3 regions of the Alkalihalobacillus phoenicis genome follow, and region 1 is predicted to be linked to each of the others. Evidence: riboswitches for the same ligand, from Rfam matches in the RefSeq annotation. Region 1 holds a riboswitch; each other region holds the start of a gene.
What was found. A riboswitch is a leader RNA that binds a small molecule or an ion and turns the genes downstream of it on or off. The one in region 1 is predicted to bind lysine.
Positions count from the first base shown of each region.

Region 2: linked by a shared signal. The riboswitch ahead of AA0017_RS00920 (Na+/H+ antiporter NhaC family protein) and the one ahead of AA0017_RS02565 (aspartate kinase) in region 1 are both predicted to bind lysine.
Region 3: linked by a shared signal. The riboswitch ahead of dapA (4-hydroxy-tetrahydrodipicolinate synthase) and the one ahead of AA0017_RS02565 (aspartate kinase) in region 1 are both predicted to bind lysine.

Region 1 covers NZ_CP154853.1:571,518-576,811, reverse strand. The annotation lists gene AA0017_RS02575 (succinate dehydrogenase cytochrome b558 subunit) at 1-382, opposite strand, end outside; gene AA0017_RS02570 (DUF2507 domain-containing protein) at 998-1,411, shown strand; gene AA0017_RS02565 (aspartate kinase) at 1,471-2,706, opposite strand; lysine riboswitch at 2,835-3,022, opposite strand; gene uvrC (excinuclease ABC subunit UvrC) at 3,098-4,888, opposite strand; gene trxA (thioredoxin) at 5,033-5,294, opposite strand, start outside.
Region 2 covers NZ_CP154853.1:209,539-214,832, reverse strand. The annotation lists gene AA0017_RS00935 (M23 family metallopeptidase) at 1-593, shown strand, start outside; gene AA0017_RS00930 (methionine/alanine import family NSS transporter small subunit) at 643-765, opposite strand; gene AA0017_RS00925 (sodium-dependent transporter) at 767-2,269, opposite strand; gene AA0017_RS00920 (Na+/H+ antiporter NhaC family protein) at 2,688-4,238, opposite strand; lysine riboswitch at 4,371-4,547, opposite strand; gene AA0017_RS00915 (dihydrofolate reductase) at 4,667-5,149, opposite strand; gene AA0017_RS00910 (thymidylate synthase) at 5,146-5,294, opposite strand, start outside.
Region 3 covers NZ_CP154853.1:1,622,956-1,628,249, reverse strand. The annotation lists gene AA0017_RS07750 (hypothetical protein) at 1-352, shown strand, start outside; gene tnpA (IS200/IS605 family transposase) at 492-953, opposite strand; gene AA0017_RS07740 (YhcN/YlaJ family sporulation lipoprotein) at 1,235-1,918, opposite strand; gene AA0017_RS07735 (aspartyl-phosphate phosphatase Spo0E family protein) at 2,175-2,327, shown strand; lysine riboswitch at 2,434-2,617, shown strand; gene dapA (4-hydroxy-tetrahydrodipicolinate synthase) at 2,751-3,638, shown strand; gene kapB (sporulation phosphorelay system protein KapB) at 3,904-4,278, opposite strand; gene AA0017_RS07720 (hypothetical protein) at 4,644-4,895, opposite strand; gene AA0017_RS07715 (hypothetical protein) at 5,005-5,294, opposite strand, start outside.

The sequences.
Region 1 (5,294 bases):
TTACTTCTACCCCAAGTGCTGCTTGGAAGCGCGTTTCGTATACATGCCAAGCAATAAAGATTAATAAAAATACACCCGTAAAACGTTGTAGCATGAACATCCAGTTTCTAAATGTACTATAACGTTGAACATTGTTTTTTGCTGTAAATGCAATATAGATACCATAAATTCCATGATACAAAATTGGAATAAAGATAATAAAAAGTTCTAACGCGTATCTAAACGGTAAGCTCTCCATAAAATGTGATGCTTGGTTAAATGCACTTGCACCACGCGTAGCGAAATGATTGACAACTAAATGCTGCACTAGGAAAATCCCAATTGGAATTACTCCTAACAAGGAATGCAGCCGACGATTAAAATATTCTTGATTTCCAGCCATACCTTTTCCCCCCACATAAATTAATGTTTCCTATCCTGCTTGTCTTTTGGTTCCATCTACACTTTTCTCTCGTATAAATATGTACCTCCCTAAAACATACAGCATGCCATCACGTTTTTTGCTTTCATGAATCTTTTAGTAAGATTCTGTGAATAAAATCCGACAAATTAATTGTACTCCCATCAGATCATGTCGTCAAGAAAACGTATACATACTTTTTGTAATATTTATAGGAAATCTCCATACCTAATTTATCAGATAATTCGGCAGTTTGAAAGCGTTAAATAGCATTTTTATAAATAATTTCCGCTTTTTACTGGATTTATTTTAACAATGGAATTTATCTCATTTCTTTGAATTTAATCCTCCCCTTACTTCTCCTAACCCGTAATTATTTTCGCGGTATATTATCATACTTTTCTTAATTTTATTTCAATATTAAAACCTTACTTAAATAAGTTAGGAAATACCTAATTTTATTAGTCCAAAAACGCTTAGCTGAAAGTTAATTTACGTCCTTCACGTTGATTGAAGATTTTACATAATTTGACGTCATCCAATCTAGAGATAATTCTCCTGATTCTATGTATAATAAGAAACGGAGAGGGTGGTTTGATGGAACAAGAATCAACAAATGAATCAACTTTATTTGATTACGATTTAATCAGAAATGACTTGCTGCACGAACTCTTAGGGACGGAGCATGATCAAATTCTCTATTGGGGCGGAAAGTCATTAGCACGAAAACATGTCTTACATACTATAGATGAAATCATTCATTTTTTTGAAAACGCAGGTTGGGGCACATTGGAAATTCAAAAAAATAAGGCCCAAGCGAAAACATTGGAATTACACGGTCATTGGATGGGTAAAAAAGATGCTCGTTGCTATCAGCTTGAAGCAGGCTTTTTAGCCCAACAAATTGAACAAATGCAACAACAAATAACGGAAGCCACATATGAAAAGAAACGAAAACAAGTGACCTTCCAAATCCATTCTGATAAATACGATCGCAGCGAGCTCGATTAATGTTATTACAAAACAGACCACTGTGAGGACGAACGTTCTCATTCAGTGGTCATTCTTTTTTATATAGCCGGCTCAACTAATTCTTCTGCTAATTTAAATGCTTCATGTAATACTTCAACAGCTAGAACCATATCATCTTCTGAAACAACGGTTGATACTTTGATTTCTGACGTACTTACCATTTTTATAGCAATTCCTTCTTCTGCTAACACATCAAACATTTGAGCGGCTACTCCAGGATTAGATACCATACCTGAGCCGACAATCGAAACTTTCGCCAATCCTGTTTCATACTGAACATTCTCATACTTTAATTCATTTTGAGCCTTTTCTAACGCGACTAAAGTATCTTTTAATGTGGATTGAGTGACCGTAAAGGAAATCGTCACATGCTCGGCATCCGTTTCATTTTGAACAATAATATCAACATTAATAAAATGTTTTGATAACGTGCTAAATAGCTTAGCTAATGTATTCATTTCATTCGGTAACCCCGCTACCGTTACTTTGGTTACATCATTTTCAAACGCAATCCCTCTAACAATCAATCCTTTTTCCACCGATACTTCCTCCTCAATCAAAGTTCCTTCTTCTTCCACCATACTTGAAGCTACCATTAAAGGAACATCATAATTTTTTGCAAATTCAACCGCTCTTGGATGTAAAACTCCCGCCCCAAGTTGAGCCATTTCCAACATTTCATCATAAGAAATCGAATGAAGCTTCCGAGCCGTCTTCACATAACGTGGATCCGTTGTATAAACCCCTGTTACATCCGTATAAATTTCACATCGTTCAGCCTCTAATGCAGCAGCTAGGGCCACAGCGGTCGTATCCGAGCCACCTCTCCCAAGGGTTGTAATCTGAGCATCTTGGGTGAAGCCTTGGAAGCCAGCCACAATGACCACTTTCCCTAGCCTTAATTCGGTTTCCATTCTCGCTGTGTCAATATGAGCAATTTGAGCATTTCCATGATGGCTATCTGTTTGAATTCCAGCTTGCCATCCAGTAAACGATGTTGCCTCTATCCCTCTTTGCTGTAACGCCATCGTCAACAAGGAGATCGTTACTTGCTCCCCTGTCGATAACAACATATCCATTTCTCGTTTGCTTGGATTATCTGTTAACTCATTTGCTAATTGTAAAAGTTGATCGGTTGATTTTCCCATTGCCGATACAACGACAACAAGTTCTTCCCCTTTTCTTTGGACTTGCTCAATTCTTTTGGCAACATGTTGAATTCTCTCTACGGTTCCAACGGATGTGCCTCCATATTTTTGTACGATTCTTGCCAAATTCATTCATCCTCTCTCTTTTCACACGAAAAAGGCTTTGTTGGACGGACAATAAAAAAAGCAACCTAAAGGAAAATACCTTCACGTTGCTTGTCATACATAGCCGTACCACACTGCTCCCTTTATCCACGTGAGATAGTTCTCCACATAACCTTGGGTGTAGTTATGTGACAGCCTTATGTCTCTTAAGCATAAGTCCAGCATAAAAGAAAATGAGTTCCTTTTACACTTCGGCGAATTCCCCTTTTAAGTTCCTTCCTCAGACCTCATTATCCTCTGAAACTCTACTATTGGTTTTCGCGCCTCTACCATCACTCCTTAATAAAGAAGTATGGCTTATTTAATTAGTTAAAATTTTAGCAAATTTCTATTGCTTTAGCAAGGTAAAAATTTAGCTTTCTTTTGAATCTTCTTTTTCATGTAAAGCTTGATAAATACTTTCTGCGACAACTTGTGGAATTCCACCTAACGCTAACTCCTCCACTGTTGCTTCTTTCATTTTCTTTAGGGACCCAAAATGTTTTAAAAGTTTATTTTTTCGTTTCTCACCAACCCCAGGAATATCATCTAGCACTGATTGGAAAAATGATTTTGAACGCGTTTGCCGATGAAAACTTAAAGCAAAACGGTGAACCTCATCTTGAATACGTTGTAAAAGGTAAAATTCATGACTGTCTCTTTTTAATGGCACAATTGTCGGAGGATCGCCGATTAACAATTGGGACGTACGATGCTTTTCATCCTTCGCAAGCCCACATACAGGAATATTCAAATTAAGTTCATTTTCCAATACATCTTGAGCGGCTGCAATATGACCTCGCCCTCCATCAATAACAATCAAATCCGGAAACGGAAGCTTTTCACGTAGCAAGCGTAAATACCTTCTCCTCACCACTTCACGCATGGAGGCATAATCATCTGGCCCAACAACGGTCTTAATTTTATATTTACGATAATCTTTCCGACTCGGTTTCCCATCAATAAATGAGATCATAGCTGAAACAGGATCGGTTCCTTGAATATTTGAGTTATCAAAGGCTTCAATTCGATAGGGCGGTTTAATTTGTAACGCTTGTCCTAAACGCTCCACCGCTTTGACTGTACGTTCCTCATCACGCTCAATTAAAGCAAACTTGTCTTTTAAAGAAACTCTTGCATTTTCACTCGCTAATTCAAGCAAGTCTTTCTTTTTTCCTTTTTTCGGTACACTCACTCTCACTTCTAAAAAAGTCTCTAAAAGCTCTGCATCAATAATATCGGGGACAAGAATTTCCTTTGGTTTAATATGCTCTTTTTTGCTATAAAACTGAGCAATGAATGTCAGAATATCCTCTTGTGCGTCTTTATAAAATGGAAAAATCGAGACATCTCGCTCAATCAACTTCCCTTGACGTACGAAGAAAACTTGAACACACATCCAACCTTTATCATAGGAAAAGCCAAACACATCGCGATCAACGCGGTCATTGATCGTCATTTTTTGTTTCTCCATTACGGTTTCCATATAAGCAAGCGTATCCCGTAACTCCTTCGCCCGTTCAAAATTTAATTCCTCTGAAGCCTGCATCATTTTTTCAGTAATTTGTTGTTTCACTTCATCATGACCAGAGCGAAGAAATTTTGTAATATTTTGGACGAGCTCTTGGTTTGTTTCTTTTGGTACATCGTATACACAAGGTGCCAAACACTGACCAATATGAAAATAAAGGCAGACTTTATCAGGTAGCGTCCGACATTTTCTCAACGGGTACAAACGATCAAGCATTTTTTTTGTTTCATTAGCAGCTCCTGCATTAGGATAAGGACCAAAATATTTCCCCCCATCCTTTTTGACCTGCCTCGTCGTAATAAGACGGGGATGCTCCTCATTTGTAATTTTTAAATAGGGATAAGATTTATCATCCTTTAGCATAACGTTGTATTTAGGATCATGCTTTTTAATTAAGTTTAATTCTAAAATCAGGGCCTCAATATTTGATGAGGTCACGATATATTCAAAATCAGTAATCTCACTAACAAGCCGCTGTGTTTTCCCATCATGCGAACCAGTAAAATAAGATCGAACTCGATTTTTGAGCACTTTTGCTTTACCAACATAAATGATCGTGCCTTGCTCGTCTTTCATCAGATAACAGCCAGGCTGATCAGGTAAAATTGCTAGCTTCTCTTTTAATTGGCTCATATCCTTCTCCCACTTTCTAATGACTATTCCTTTAAGTTTACCATGTATTTCAAGGATTTGCTTTGATTTGAGAAAGGGGCAATTGAACTTAAAAATAGCAAAAAGCCCCACATCAAAAAATGCGGGGCTAACAACACCTTTTAATTATAGGTGCTTGTTGATTAATTCTGCTAGAGCTTCTTTAGGTTGGAAACCAACTGTTTGGTCAACCACTTCACCGTTTTTAAATACAAGTAAAGTTGGGATGCTCATGACGCTGTATTTACCAGCTGTTTGTTGGTTTTCATCTACATCTAATTTCACAATTTTTGCTGTATCGCCAATTTCAGCATCTAATTCTTCAAGTACTGGTGCAATCATTTTACAAGGTCCACACCAAGGTGCCCAGAAATCCACTAAAACGACA
Region 2 (5,294 bases), 360 kb from region 1:
AATACGGCTTTAATAAAGAGGATTTTCGCATTGCCTTATGGGATTATTATCAACGTGAACAAACCGTCTCAATCATTGATGGACATGCCTCCATTTATGAAAAATTTGGTCACTTGAATCTCCATGATCATGCTTTTCCATTACCGCTTCGTTCCACTTACAGCTATCGTAGCACATGGGGAGACCGTCGCGGTTGGGGAGGCAGACGAATTCATGAAGGAACCGATATTTTTGCTGGATATAATGTGCCCGTAAGATCAACAGCCTATGGGATTGTCGAAATTAAAGGCTGGAATATGTATGGGGGCTGGCGTGTTGGCATTCGTGATTTAGATAACATCTATCATTATTACGCCCATCTTAGCGGTTTTGAAAAGGGGATTGAGGAGGGATCCATTGTTGAACCTGGGCAAGTCATTGGATATGTAGGAAGCTCAGGGTATGGAAAAGCAGGTACACAAGGCAAATTTCCACCACATCTCCATTATGGTATGTATCGTGACAACGGCTATACTGAATGGTCTTTTGACCCGTATCCATCCCTTAAATCCTGGGAACGTAAAGGGTTTCAATTATTAAAACAAGGAAAATAAAAAGAGACCTCAAGCACAATTACTGTACTTGAGGTCTTGTTTCTTCTTTTTATAAAGATGACTGCACTCTTTTTTTTCTGGAAACTCGTACGGCGTTCAAAATACTTAAAATCATCCCGCCCCAAACTATAACAGTACTAATAATTAACATGATAATTGCACTTGTACTCATATTAAAATCCCCCTAAGTCATCAGAAGCGTTCTTATTGTTTTTCCACTTAAAGAAAGTAAATAAGAAGCCAACAACAATCGCTAAAATAGCAACAGCCCATCCAGCTATCATAATAAAGTACGTTGGATAATCTTCATAATTGGAAGTTAAATTTAAAATAAGGTTTTGATAAAGCATAAACCCTAATACAGCAGGCGTTATGATTCCTAAACAAACTTTCCACCATAAGCCGATACGGAAATCAGATAATTCGTTTGTATGTTTTTGTAAATCAGGAAGCTTTCTCATAAACCATGCAACCGCAATAACGGATACAAGTCCCGCTAAAGCTACGCCAAAGTGATTAATAAAGTAATCGACCGTATCTAATAACCATAACCCACCTTGAGTAGCATATAAAATCGAAATTAGGGCAGATAGCCCACCGCCTATAATAACGGCTTTTGTACGAGTTATTTTAAACTTATCTTGTAAAGCTGAGACATACGTTTCGATAATTGATATCAACGACGTCAATCCAGCCATCACTAATGAACCAAAAAATAAAGCTCCAAATAATCCATTTAAACCTGGAAAACTGTTAATAATCTCTGGAAATACCATAAACGCTAAAGCAATTCCTCCTGCAGCGACTTCATCAACTGACGTTCCTTGCTGAGTTGCCATAAAGCCAATAATGGCGAAAACTCCAATACCAGCTAATATCTCAAAACTCGAATTTGAAAATCCTGTGATAAAAGCATTATTATTTAAATCTGATTTACGAGGTAAATAACTGGAATAAGTAATCATAATAGCAAAGCCAATCGATAAGCTGAAGAAAATTTGGCCATAAGCCGCTACCCAAACCGCTGGATTCATTATTTCTCCCCAATTCGGTTTAAAGAACGCATCTAACCCAACCATAGCTCCATCCAAAGTTACAGCACGAATAACAAGGATTAAGAACATTACAACCAAAAGAGGGATAAAAATACGATTTGCAAATTCAATGCCTTTCTTTACCCCTTTAAATAACACGCCTAACGCGATAACCCACACGATTAGTAATGGGAAAAAAATAGTAGGAACAAAACTACCTAATTGACCAGGATCAACAATCTGTAAAAAATCATTTAATAAAAAATCAGTAGGATTTGATCCCCATGTTTGTCTAAATGAAAAATAAGTATAAGAAATAGCCCAAGCAATAATAACCGCATAAAACGTAGAAATAACGAATGAAATGGCTACTTGCCACCAACCAATCCATTCTGCCTTTTTATTTAACCTAGCATACGATAAAGGTGCTGACCCCCGATATTTCTGTCCAATTGTAAATTCCATAATTAATAAAGGAATCCCTGCTGTTAATAGTGCAAACAAATAAGGAATTAAAAAGGCGCCGCCCCCATTTTCATATGCTACATATGGAAATCTCCAAATATTACCTAGTCCTACTGCCGAACCAATTGCCGCTAGTACAAAACCAGCCCTTGTCCCCCACTGTTCTCTACCTTCCATCTTTTCAAACTCCTCTCCCTCTTTACGAAAAGATATTTTAAAATACAGTCCTATCTTTTCAAAATTATCTGAAAATTATATCAAGTACTAGCTTTTCTTTTTTGTCGCAACGAACTCAATGTCATTTTATTTTATATTTTCAGATTAATCAATATCTTATTATAATAACTGAGTCGAATTTTGTCAAAAACTTTTTTTACCAAAAGAAGCCCTAGCCGAATGGCATGATTTTTTCGTGTCGACCGCGTTACTCCTCTTTAAAAATATACCATCTCCGTCCATATATCCGCTCCACCACATCCCTCTCTTCTCTCTATCACGATTCCAAAGCCGGAGCCCACAAACTAAAAACAGCCAATGAAAAGTTTCAAAACTTCTCATCAGCTGATTTTAACCTGTTTTTCTTAGACTACTTCATTTACGCTTTTTTTAAACTTGTATTTAATTGCTTAATTACAAATACTGTAATTACAAAAATGACAACTACTAACAATAATGATAACCACATATTTCCTGTAACTCCTAAGATAATAAAGCCTACAAAGGCAATCACCGCTGAAACAATCGCATAGGGAAGCTGTGTAATAACATGGTCAATATGATGACTTCCTGCACCTGCTGATGACAAAATCGTCGTATCAGAAATAGGTGAGGTATGATCACCGAAAATAGCTCCCGCTAGTACGGCTGCAAGCATTGGTAACATTAAAGTCACATCAACTGCAGCTGCCATATCACCAGCAATTGGTAAGAGTAAACCAAAAGTTCCCCAAGAAGTACCTGTCGATAAAGCTGTAAAACCAGCAATTAAGAAGATAATCGCAGGTAATAGCATTGGAGGAATAGTACCATCCACTAACTCAGCTAAAAATCCACCTGTTCCAATTTCACTAATGATCTCAATAACAGTCCAAGCAAGAATTAAAATATAAATTGCAGGAAGCATTGACTTAATCCCAGCCCATAGAGTTTGGAACATGTCTGGGTTATCAGGTTTGACCAAATTCGTAATAAGAGCAAATACAAGACCAATCACTCCACCAATCACTAATGAACCAGCAATATCAGCCTCACCAAAAATAGCAATTAAAGATGCAGATTGTGCCTCTCCGTACCCAGTGAATACCATAGCAGTAACTGTACCTACAACTAAACCGAATATAGGTAAAATTAAATCATAAACTTTCCCGTGACTATGGCTTTCAACTTCTCCATCTGTTCCAGGAAGATCACCTGATTTTGGATCCGTTAATTGTCCCGTTGTTATCGCGAGTTCCTCGTGTCTTCTCATTGGACCAAAATCAATTTTAAATAAAACGACAGCGATCATAAAAGCAATCGCAATGAGGGCATAATAGTTCATTGGAATAATTAACATAAACGCTTCAAACGCTTGATACTGTGATAATCCATGTGCCGTTAAAATTCCACCAATTATCGAAATAATATAAGCACCCCAGCTCGAAATAGGAGCAATTACACACATTGGTGCCGCTGTTGAATCGACTAAATAAGCTAGCTTCGCACGTGATACTCGGTGCTTATCCGAAATGGGACGACTAATATTTCCCACTGTTAAGCTATTAAAATAATCATCGATAAAAATAATAAAACCTAAAAAGATCGTAAACAATTGAGCACCGACACGGGTTTTTATCCGTTTCATTGCCCACTCTGCAAAGGCAAGGCTACCACCAGATTTGGTAATTAAAGCAGCCATCATTCCTAATAGGAGCAAAAATAAAATAATATAAAATTCCCAATCATTGATGCCACCATCAACATAAAAAATTCCGGTAAAAATACCAACGACTTGCATCAAACCGTCGATAGGATTAAAGCCATTTAACATTAAGGCTCCGACTACAATACTAACTCCAAGTGAAATTAATACCTTCCTTGTTAACAGCACAAGCACAAGGGCTAACACAGGTGGTATTAATGAATACCATGTACCTACAACTTCCAAGATACATCCTCCTCTACTCCGCTCTCTTTTTAAAGAGCTTATCTTTTTTGTGTGCTGAAGAAGAATTATCCCAATAAAAAAAGGCCCTAATGGAAACCCATTATGCCTTTTGATCGCAAGGTTATCCCCATCTTCAGTAGTAGTTCTCCACAGTCTTTCAACCGTGACAGTCCTGCATTTATTTAATACAGTCCCAGCATATAGAAACATGACTTTTTCTATAAACTTCGGCGAACTTGCCTTTCTCCTTTACTCAACGTTGTCATCCTCATAAAGGGTACTATTCGTATTCGCGCCTCTACCTCACCGTGTTGATGAGGTAATACTATTTATATTATCGTAACATATTATATCGAACTATTTCTTTATAATCAATGGTTATTTTAGTCAAAAAGTGCTAGCTTCCTTTATAAATAAAAATCAGCTTCTCACTTTTTTTGATAGGTTAAAAAGGTATGTGGATATTTATTTTCTGGATCAACCGAACCTTCCTTTTGGAAAATGAGCTCCCAATTCTCCCACTCCCATTTCGGAAAAAATGTATCTCCAGCAAACGACTCATTAATTTTCGTCATATATATTTTCTCAACCTCTCCACGGAACAAATCATAAAGTCCTGCTCCACCAATGACAAAGGTCTCGTTTTCTCCCGCAATCGCCTTTAAAACAGCTTCTTTTGAATGAACAACTTCACAGCCTGGAGCTTGATACGCTTCGTCTGTCGTTAATACGATATTGCGACGTTTCGGCAACGCACGACCAAGCGATTCATATGTCTTTCTCCCCATAACAACCGTTGAACCTGATGTCACCTTTTTAAAATATTGCAGATCATTTGGCAAATGCCAAGGCATATCATTGTCTTTTCCTATGACACCGTCTTCTGCCATCGCAAAAATATAGGAAATCATACAGACACCTCACCTTTAATATGTGGATGTGGCTCATAATCGACAAGTTCAAAATCATCAATCGTAAAATCAAAAATCGATTTAACATCTGGATTAATTTTCATTGTTGGAAGGTTACGTGGCTCTCTCGTTAGTTGTAGTTCGA
Region 3 (5,294 bases), 1.1 Mb from region 1:
GTACTTAAGTAATGTCATTTCCTATCTTGAAAACCATGCATTCTTTTTTGAAAACCCTAATAATGAAACAGAAGCTCTACAATCGTTTCAACAAGCATTAGCAGAAATTAGAAGTCAAACCGTAGAGTTAATCAATACAGAGCGCCCTAAAACTTTTAATGGTTTCCACGAAATTCACCTAAGTCTACTCGTTGAATTAGACGTATTAGACCGAATTTTAATGGATATGCGTGCTCCTATTGATGAGAAACAGTATCATTCTGCTCGGGTACATTACGAAAACGCGATTATTAGCTATAAGTCATTAGAACGTGAATGGTTTTCTATCACCGAAGAATATGGTATTTATTAATGAAAAAATCAAAACCACCAGTGTGAACTGGTGGTTTACTCTGCGGCTGAAAGCCTTTCTTACCGGCCTAGGCCTTAAAGGCCCACTGAACCGGTTTCCCTTTTGCACCACATTCACCCACTAATTCTAAAGAATTTCTTTATCTCTTCTTATTTTTCTCTCCGGTAAACGGGTCATAGTCTTCGAACAATGATAACTGATCACCCATATAGTCTTCTTTTAGCTGATTCCTAATGTATTCTTGTATCTGCTTCTTGTTTCTTCCCACTGTATCAACATAGAAGCCTCTACACCAAAACTTCCTGTTCCCGTAGCGATACTTCAAATTGGCATGTCGATCAAATATCATGAGACTACTTTTCCCTTTTAAGTACCCCATGAATTGTGACACACTTAACTTCGGCGGAATACTTACTAACATATGGATGTGATCCGGACAAGCATTTGCTTCATGAATCACGACCCCTTTTCTTTCACATAAATCTCTTATGATCTGTCCGATACTTTTTTTGTATTTTCCATAGATGATTTGTCTTCTGTATTTTGGTGCAAACACGATGTGATACTTACAATTCCATGTTGTGTGTGCTAAACTATTCATGTCCTTCACAGGGCATACCTCCTTCTTTGGTGCGATGAAGCGGTCGGGAAACCAACTTTATCCTACCATGAAGTGAGGTTTTTTTTTAATACCACGCTTGAAGCTTTTTAGAACCCCCGGCATAGCCAGGGGTTTTCGAAACCACTAAATAAAACAACCACAATTTGGTACGATGACCATTGTGGTTGTTTTATGTCCATTAAAAGCTTTTCCCCCTCTTTCTACTAAAAAAGAACCAACCCAAATAATCTACCGCTTATCATCGGGTGGTCCTTTTTTATTTATCTAAACAACTCTTGCATTTCGGCAACCATTCCTTTAAAAGAGCGAAATGGCCAGCCAGCTTGTTCCCCATTTTCAAATGCTTCCATTCGATTAATAATCGAACGTTTTGACGTAATCAACACTTCCTTATCCATTGAATCCGCTTCGGTTGCTTCACGGATACTACGAATTAACTTATCATTATTCGCTTCACTTGATTCAATTCCAATTAACATTTGCTCAGCTGTTTCAATAATATGCACATCTTCTACTGTTTCTAACGATAAAATGGACGATTTTAAATGTTCGGTTGAATCTAATCCCATTTGTTGAATGCCTGTGCCTGGTTTTCTCTCTAATAAATAGCTTTGATCGGGTGCGTACAATTTTTTAATTAGACCTGGACGATTATTCATTAGCCCATTCCAATTTGTCCCTTTTTCAGTTATTCCTATATTACGCTTATACCCTAATGAGCCTGTTTGATAAGGTACCTTGTCCTTTGTTAATCCTAAGACGGTATCATCGGGAACAAGCATATCTGTAATCGGACCTTCATGACTTCGCATTTCATTAGTGCCAAGACCGCTAAATGTAAGATCGGGGTCGCTTTTAGCTCCAAGCGGTCGTTGTTGTTCCAACACACAACCTGTTAGCACAATGAGTAATAATATTGACATCATCAAGATAGTTGCCCTCAATTTATCCCTCCTCTCTACCTTTATTTTGCTCCAATTATCTATAAATCAGTGAGGTAAATTAAGGCTATAAAAGCACCGGGCATTGTCGAATCACTTCTAATTTTAGCAATTAATGACTTTTTTTTTAGAAAGTCTTTCTTTTCAATTTTTATCGCTTATAATAATGTTTGTGTTAATTATTCATAAATGTATTTATATTTTTTTCAAAATTATAAAAAGAATGATTACACATAAAAATTAAATGGAGTGGAAATGAATGATTAAGTTAAAAATTGAGTCAAAGCGAAATCAAATGTTACGTTTAGCCGAAAAGTACGGATTCACTTCAGATGAAACCGTACGATGTAGCCAGGAATTAGACGAGCTACTGAACACTCTCCAAATTCCAATTATTAGAAATAAAATTTAAATTTTTATGATTTGAATCATAAAAGTGAAATGAAATCATTGCAATGAGTAAAATCTTTTGATAAGGTAGAGTCACTATAGTGAATAATCTTTACTTCATCAGTTGAAGTGAGGCTAGAGGAGCAAACTCCATCAGTAAGTATGTGTAGAAGGTTGAGCTTTGATGAAGCATACTAAAAGGGGATTTTGCCGAAGCTAAATAAGAATCTCATCTTTTATTTAGCTGGGACTGTATTAAATAAATACAGGACTGTCATATAGCACGAGGCTATATGGAGGGCTATCTCACGCATTGGAATGATTGTGTACACACAGTATTGCCATGCAGCAATGAGGATCCTTCATTGTTGTTTTTTTTGTGTTCAATCGGAGATAATAGATATAGCCCATTTTATTGATAATAATGGAATTGAGGGTGAGTAAAATGAATTTAGGACGAGTTATTACCGCAATGGTGACCCCGTTTAACGAAGAAAACAAAGTAGATGTAAATAAAACAAAAGATTTAATTGAGCATTTAATTAGTAATGGCACAGATGCCGTTGTTGTAGGTGGAACGACCGGAGAATCTCCAACCTTAACATACCAAGAGAAATTACACTTATTTGAAACCGTTGTTCAAGCTGTTAATGGTCGCATTCCTGTTATCGCCGGAACTGGCTCTAATTCAACCGCAGCATCTGTTGAGTTAACCTTGCAAGCAGAAAAATTAGGTGTAGATGCGATTATGCTTGTTGCTCCATATTATAATAAACCTTCTCAAGAAGGCCTTTATCAACATTTTAAAACGATTGCTGAAGCAACAAACTTGCCAATCATGCTATATAATATTCCTGGTCGTAGCAGTGTGAATATTAGCGTAGAAACAACACTTCGCTTAGCAGTACTACCTAATGTCATCGCAACGAAAGAAGCCAGTGGTGATTTAGACGCAATGACAACGATTATTGCAAGTGCACCAGATGGCTTTGCTCTTTATAGTGGTGATGATAGTTTAACTTTACCTGTATTAGCCATTGGTGGTACTGGTGTAGTATCCGTTTCCTCTCATATTATTGGCAATGAAATGCAACAAATGATCCAAAATTTCTTTGCTGGACAAGTACAAGTTTCAGCGATACAGCATAGAGAGCTGTTGCCAATCATGAAAGCCCTATTTGCTGCACCAAACCCAACCCCGGTTAAAGCAGCACTTAATATGAATGGTGTACAAGTTGGCTCTGTCAGACTGCCTCTAGTGCCGTTAACAGAAACCGAATTCAATGAACTAAAAGTTCAGCTCAGCCCTTCATTAAGCTTTTTTGTTAGTTAATAAAAACGAAACAAAAAAAGCATTCCAAACTCCTCTAAATTCAAAAAAGGGCTGTTCCAAAGCTCAGAAAAAGCCGATGGATTTTACTCGTTGTAAAATCCATCGGCTTTGATTATTTTGAATGGTCATTTTCATGACTTTTAGGAAAGCCCGATTTTTTTAATATTAAGCCTATCTATCCTAATGTGTAAAAAGGACTGTACTTATTAAGTCCAATAATTGACTTTATCGCACAGCCCTACTCCCTATTCATAAAAAAACCTTATTAGAAGTGATATTCCTTTTTTAAATCCTTTAATTTTTCCATACTTTTTAAATTAAAATCAGTCTCTTCACTTTTAAGCTTCTCATATAACTGATTCCATGCAAGGCTTAGTGATTCTTTATACTCTAAAACCTCTCCATCAAAGCTTTTTAAAGAAGAAAGCGGCATCCATGCTTTCTCATACTGAGCTAACGCCTTTCTTTCATGAAAAAAAACACCTTCTGTTTGCTTCGGGTGATGTAAATCCCCTTGTTGTGGATGTTTTTTGACAGCAACCACTTTCACAAGTGCTTTATTTTCTGCCTCTTTCACTTGTAAACATTCGCCTATATAAACGCCTGTTTTATATACAGCCTGCACAATTTGTGCTTCCATAATAAGCTCCCCTCTCTGTGTATAGAGTCCCTGAATTTAGCCAATTTCGTATCCCCCTACCAACTACACACGAAGTGACTGAAAAGTCTCATTTTCACCTTTAACCGGAAAAAACTTTAACAATTAGGTGATTTATTAATGATCAATAATAGTTCAGCTGGTTTTTTAATGACCAAAACGGAGCCAGTGGAATACCCGGAGACTTCCTATTCACCCGCGGAACGCGTATGGTATGCAGCTGGCGGAGTAAACGAAATCATCCATACTTCTGTTACACTAGCCTGCCTTTTTCAGTTACTTCCCAATGGAATCACCAGAGTCTCCTGCGGGATAAGTAAAACAGTATGTAGCTTGCCCCGATTTATTTATAAACCTGGAACTAATAGTGTAAATAAATTCCACATAAATTCAGAAATAGGCACTAAATTCTCTTCAGCATACCCTTTTAAACTTTCTGAACCACTAAAGAAATCAATAATAATAAAAGTGAAAGTCACCAATACAACAAATATTGTTGATGCTAATATGATTGCTAATAATGCGATATAAGCCATCACTAATCGAAATACCCACTTTAACCAAGTAGGAACTTCCTTTATCTTTTTTAATAATTCCACTTAGGCTCCCCCTTACGTTCAAAACTCACTATGTTTCTATCGTACCAAAAAAGCCCTAAATAATGTGAAAAAATAAATGAAGATCAAGTGAATATTCGATCAAATACCTCTATTTGGATAATCCAATTTTTTCCAAAATCCCGTCGATCGGTACACCATCGGGAGTTGATATGTCACTAAAATCAAACATTCTTAAATCAATCTTTCCATTACTCGATACGCTAACTGGTTGCTTGTCCTCTTCTTGTTTAGACGGATCGACGACATTTGTTTCAACTTCTAACTGCTCTTCTTCTGTATCATCTAATTGAGCAATTTCCAACGTTAATTCTTTATCGATTGGGGCTGAGATTTTTTGCTCATGATTGCTAAATTGTATGAATGCTATAGTCCAAACCG